Regions from separate parts of the Psychrobacter sp. SWN149 genome, predicted to be linked through region 2. Evidence: predicted binding sites of a transcription regulator. Region 2 holds the regulator's gene; the other holds the start of a gene.
What was found. The regulator PhoB, encoded in region 2, activates phosphate uptake and scavenging genes when phosphate is short. The targets are predictions, from matches to a motif close to TGTCATNAANCTGTCATAA.
Positions count from the first base shown of each region.

Region 1: a site for PhoB is predicted at 1,560-1,578, ahead of pstS (phosphate ABC transporter substrate-binding protein PstS). Genes of this name have one in related genera too.

Region 1 covers NZ_JADYWX010000001.1:475,442-478,659, reverse strand. Annotated here, with positions in the region: gene thiC (phosphomethylpyrimidine synthase ThiC) at 1-976, opposite strand, end outside; TPP riboswitch at 1,223-1,347, opposite strand; gene pstS (phosphate ABC transporter substrate-binding protein PstS) at 1,651-2,805, shown strand; gene pstC (phosphate ABC transporter permease subunit PstC) at 3,034-3,218, shown strand, end outside.
Region 2 covers NZ_JADYWX010000009.1:35,809-39,026, forward strand. Annotated here, with positions in the region: gene phoR (phosphate regulon sensor histidine kinase PhoR) at 1-865, opposite strand, end outside; gene phoB (phosphate regulon transcriptional regulator PhoB) at 1,042-1,746, opposite strand; gene dtd (D-aminoacyl-tRNA deacylase) at 1,858-2,310, opposite strand; gene asd (archaetidylserine decarboxylase) at 2,424-3,218, shown strand, end outside.

The DNA of each region.
Region 1 (3,218 bases), on a different contig from region 2:
CAATCGGCACTGGCGAGTTACGAATCAGCCATTCGCGGGTTTCGTGAATATGATTGCCAGTCGACAAATCCATAATGTTGTCCGCACCCCAACGTGTTGCCCACGTCATTTTTGACACTTCTTCATCAATAGAAGAACCAAGCGCTGAGTTACCGATATTGGCGTTGATTTTCACTAAGAAATTACGCCCAATAATCATCGGCTCAGATTCTGGATGGTTGATGTTGTTGGGGATAATGGCGCGACCTGCCGCCACTTCGCTACGCACAAATTCAGGAGTGATTATTTTGGGTGTATTGGCACCGAAACTCTCACCGTCGTGTTGACGCATGTCAGTCAACTCATGCTGCTTTTGCGTTTCACGAATGGCGATATATTCCATCTCTGGGGTAATAATGCCGCGACGTGCGTAGTACATTTGGGTGACGTTACCTGTTTTGCCATCGACATCTTTGGCGCGGCGCGGTTTGTCGATATGAGCAAATCTAAGGTTAGCAGTGCTGATGTCACGAGCGCGAGCCAGTCCATAAGCGCTAGACAAGCCACGTAATTGTTCGGTATCGCCGCGCTCATTTATCCAGCCTTCACGCAGCTTTGGCAAGCCTTTGGTCAAATCAATCTCGACGTTAGGATCGGTATAAACGCCTGATGTGTCATAAACATAAAATGGTGGATTCTGTTCCCATTCGTTCTCAGACAAGCCTTGCACAGGGGTAGGGTCAAGCGTGATCTCGCGCATGGGTACTTGAATATCGGGGCGTGAGCCTTCGATATATACTTTACGAGACGCTGGCAAAATACGGTGTAAGTCGCGCGCATCTTCTTCGAAGCGAGCATCACTTGCTGTGCGGTGAGCAGGCGTTTTTAGCGCATCAGCTTTTTTATCCGCTTTGCTGTCAGTGGTATTGAGTGAGGCACTGGCTGGAGTATGGGTTTGAGCGGTATGGGTATTTGAGGTGGTGCTTGAAATAGTCATATGCTGTCCTAGCGTGTTGGTTTTTAAATAAAATCAACACCGCCAGTATCTGCGGAGGTAGCATCAATCATCTAGACAAGTTCATATTGTGAGTACAAGCCTGCAACCAAAAACATCGTCGCAGGTATCGGTCATCAAATATCAGACGCAGCTTTGTATCGATCGCCGCTATCAGGTCATGCATTACGCATATTAAGACAGTAGTGATGATAAAAAGGTATTTCTACGCGTCCCTTGTCATAAATAACAAAGTGCTTAAGACTTCCCTGCGTCGGTACTAACCGCATCAGGTTCGGCGGGTGATCTCTCAGCGAATGTATCAGAACCAACCATCAGTCAGTCAATAACACACCGCACCCCGAGTCTGTCAGTGTTGTGAATCACCCTCATACTAACAAAATTCTGTACCAACGGCTAATAGTATTTAGCTAAGTATATGGCAACTTAAGATGGCATCTGATGGTTTGCATGAGTACGGTTATGTTAGGGTGTTGACTATAAGATGTTGATATTATATGTATTTATTAAAAATATAGCAGTGCTACCTAAATATTATGTAAAGCGAATGAAAGATTGTGATAACTGTCATGAAACTGTCATAAAGATTTGGCAAGATAGCATGCATATCACAAACGATGCTTTTTCATACCGTTGTTAAACTTTAGGAGCTCTACATGCGTTATTCGTTATTGGCAGTGGCTGTTAGTTGTACATTGATGCTCACGGCGTGTAATAAATCAACAGAGACAGCAGAAACCACTGCTGACACGAGCAGTAGCGCTGTCACGACAACTGAAACGACACCTTCTACTACTTCAGGTTTTAAATCTGCTGAAAATATCGCCATGAATATCACGGGTGCAGGTGCATCATTTCCGCAACCTATCTATGCCAAATGGTCTTATGACTACAATGCTGCTACCGGCGGCCAAGTCAACTATCAGTCGATTGGTTCATCTGGTGGTATCAAGCAAATTCAATCAAAAACGGTCGATTTTGGTGCCTCTGATGCGCCATTGACACCTGAAGAGCTTGAAGAATCTGGCCTTATCCAGTTCCCGACAGTTATCGGTGGTGTTGTGCCAATCGTCAATATCGACGGTATTGAGCCTGGTGCGTTAAAGTTGGATGGTGAAACGCTAGCAAACATCTATTTGGGTAAGATTAGCAAGTGGAACGATCCTGCTATCACTGCTATGAACCCAGATTTGACCTTGCCAGATGCAGCAATTACCACGGTATTCCGCTCAGATGGTTCTGGCACCACTTTTAACTTTACTGACTATCTAGCCAAAGTCTCACCAGACTGGAAAGACACAGTTGGTGTTGATAAAACAGTCAAATGGCCAACGTCTGCAACTGGTGCAGGTGGTAAAGGTAATGAAGGGGTTTCAAGCTACGTAAACCGTATGAAAAACTCTATTGGTTATGTGGAATATGCCTACGCTAAGCAAAACAAAATGTCACATACGGCACTAAAAAATGCCGCTGGCAACATCGTTCAGCCATCTGCTGAGACCTTTGCTGCTGCAGGTGACATTGATTGGTCACAACAAGAAGGCTTTTATAAAGTCATCACTAACTCTGAGACTGCGCAAGCATGGCCTATCGCTGCTGCGACCTTTATCTTGGTACATAAGCAACCAGAGAATCCGCAGCAAGTCGCTGGTGTATTGAACTTCTTTGATTGGGCCTACACTCAAGGTGATGACAGCGCCATGTCACTAGACTATGTCCCATTCTCTGATACAGCGGTTGCCTTGTTCAAAGCGAAATGGAACGACGTAAAAGGTAGCGATGGTCAGCCTGTTTATAAGCCTGCACAGTAATCTTGCTACGCTAGTCATTGTTTTATAACTTTATAAACCTCCTCTTAAATCACTATTCTCCGGTAGTGATTTAAGAGGTTTTATCACAGCAAATTTGACCATAATATTGATAGTACTGATGGGTATGTCGAGAACCATCATCAATGATTATATGGGTTGAGTTTGCTGTCATAAGACTAAACGAAAATACTGGTTTTTTGAATTCACCCATTCAATGCTGAGACACTTATGACAGACTTAAGGTCCCAACTGGCTAAACAAAAACGTTACGATGCTTTATTTGTCAACTCTACTAAAGCGTTTGCCATACTGGTGCTCCTATCTTTAGGGGGCATTTTGGTGTCTCTCATTATTGGTGCTTGGCCAAGTATCCAAACGTTTGGCCTTGGATTTTATACCAGTAATAATTGGGA
Region 2 (3,218 bases):
GCCCATCATCTTCGACTGCGAATCGGCACCCATCCGATGTCCGCGTCCAACTGATGGTAATATTGCCACCTTTTGGCGTATATTTAATCGCATTAATGACCAGATTAGACAAGGCACTGTTCAAGTACATCTCTGATCCATATAGGCCGTCATAGGTATCTATTTGCAAATGAATGGTGTGCTTGTATGCTTGGTTATAAGCCTGCGCATCATCATAGATATTGGTCAGCAGCTTGGTCATATCTATATGGTTAAATTCATGCGTCTCTTCGATCTCGATTTTAGACAATAGTAGCAGGTCATTGACGATTCGGTTCATGCGAGCAGTTTGCTGAGTCATTAGCTCAAAACCGCGACGCCAATGGGGCGGCATATCCGGCTGATCAGTGAAGTTTTCTAAATAGCCTGTCATCACTGTCAATGGCGTACGTAGTTCATGCGAGACATTCGCCACAAAATCTTGACGCATTTGCTCTAAATGCTGCAAGCGAGTCACGTCATAAATAAACAACAGCTTCTCGTCACCGAAAGGCGTGAGCTCACACTTTAGATAGCGACTGGGATCGCGCCATGATTCTATATGGACGCCATCGTTAGGCAGGGTTGTATCCTCGTAATACTGACGGAACGCAGGCACTGTAATAAAATCAAAAATGCTCTGGCCTTTGTCATCTGGCTGTAACGACAGTAAACTCTGCGCCGCCTGATTCCACCACTCTAGACCATCATCCTCATTGAGCAAAATCACCGCATCTCGTAGTGCTAACAGTGCGCTTCTGATTTTTTGTAATTGCGCTGCTGCATCTTGGTTAGCGATTGGTACTACGCTCTCTTGCTTATTTTCTGCTGGCGCACTCTTTTCCATGTCTCATCCTTACCACTATCCGCTATCTAGTATGACGGCGGCATGTTTTATCCAAGAGTCACTATAGTCATTCCACTATAAAATTATTACTGCGTTAACCTCGCTTGAAATATTTCATATACATCTGCACTCGGTTGCCTTGTATTACTTTTAAATTGAATCGACTATATACGGAATTAACTTGGCTCAATAATACTAGAGAATCGATAGCCTGTACCGCGTACCGTTTGTATCAATGTATCACAGTCATAAGGGCGCAGTAATTTACGTAGGCGTTTGATATGCACATCGATGGTCCGATCTTCGATGTAGACGTTGCCGCCCCACACCTGATCAAGGAGCTGTGTTCGTGTATAGGCACGCTCTGGATGGCTCATAAAAAACGCCAACAAACGATATTCTGTTGGACCCACATCCACGATTTGACCAGCAGCGGTCACGCGCTGACTTTTGGTATCGAGACTCAGCTTTCCGACCTCTATTGGTTTATCACTACTGAGCGCACTACTACGGCGCAGCACTGCCTTTATTCTTGAGATCAACTCACGCGTCGAGAATGGCTTGGTCATATAGTCATCTGCGCCCGCATCGAGGCCATGCACTTTACTATCCTCTTCGCTTTTGGCAGTCAACATAATGACGGGAATCTCGGAGAGCAATTCGTCGTTTTTGAGCATACGACAAAAATCAACGCCGCTCTTATCTCCAGGTAGCATCCAATCAAGCAAAATCAGTGATGGCCTGTGATCGACCACTTGCTGATGCGCCTCTGACACGTCAGCGGCTTGCAAGCTCTCAAACCCCGCCATTTCTAGCGTCATTACGACCATTTCCCGAATCGCTGGCTCATCTTCAACAATCAAAATTTGCTCATTATACATACGATATTCTCAGTGTTAGAGGGCACAATCTATTATGTAAAAGGTGATAGTCGCTCACCAGTCTCTATCTATTAAACGGATTAATTATGACAGCTTCATGACACTTAACGCTTAGACATCGAGTAAAAAGTTTAGTGGTCCATCATTAACGCTCGACACTTGCATATCAGCGCCAAACTGACCTGTCGCCACGTTTGGATGCTGAGTCTTGGCATAAGCGACCAATTGTGCAAATAGCGCTTGAGCCATATCAGGTGCCATCGCCGCGCCAAAGTCAGGACGACGGCCTTTGTCCGTCCTTGCCATCAACGTAAATTGTGAGACTAAGAGAAGGCCACCGCCGACTTGCTGGACGTTTTTGTCCAGTTTACCAAATTTGGCAGGATCCTCGGCATTTTCAAAGATACGATAGGTCAAAATCTTATCAATCATACGCTGAGCAGTGGCAAAGTCATCTTCATGACCCAAGCCAATATAGGCCAATATGCCATGCTCAATATCACCAATACACTGTTCATCGACAGTGACACTGGCACGGCTCACTCTTTGTATAAGTGCTTTCATTTACTCATTCCTTAACAGATTATGGTCAGACAATAATATGCTGTCCATGATAAAATACTGACATTCACTTGCCTATTTATTATTACACCACATCCTATTTTGGTAGCTCTATTATGAATGTATTTACCACCTTACAACAGCTGGTGCCGCAGCAAAAGCTGAGTAAAGTCGCTGGACGTCTAGCTGCTAGCCGCCACCCTTATGTCAAGCGTACCTTTATCCGTGGCTTTGCCAAAGCTTATAATATCAGCTTGGACGAGTATGAGCGCCAAAGTCTCAATGCGTATGAGAGCTTCAATGACTTTTTTACCCGTGAATTAAGAGACGATGCGCGCACCATCGATGCCACTGCAAATGGCATTGTTAGTCCTGCTGACGGTATCATCTCTCAGATCGGAAAGATCGAAGATCACAAACTGTTACAGGCCAAAGGTCGTCATTATGATGTCGGCCAACTGCTTGCGGATAGCGAAGATGGCCATTATTTTGCTGATGGTAGCTTTGCGACTATCTACTTAGCACCTAGCAATTACCACCGTGTTCATATGCCGTTTTCTGGTACCTTGACCAAAACGCGCTACGTACCTGGTACGCTGTTTTCGGTCAATAATACTACTGCGGCTAACGTTCCAGACTTGTTTGCACGCAATGAGCGTCTGGTCTGTATGTTTGATACCAAATATGGCAAAGCTGCTGTGGTAATGGTTGGTGCGATGATCGTCGCTGGTATCGAAACCGTCGCAACTGGCAAAATTACTCGTACTGACGACATTCAAGAAGCCGATCATGATATGCCGTTTGCCGCAGGTGATGAGCTTGGACGCTTCTATCTAGGCTCAACCGCTATCGTGGTCATGCCAAAAGCAGCAAAATCGGACTGGCTAGACAGCATGCAAGCCGATAGCATC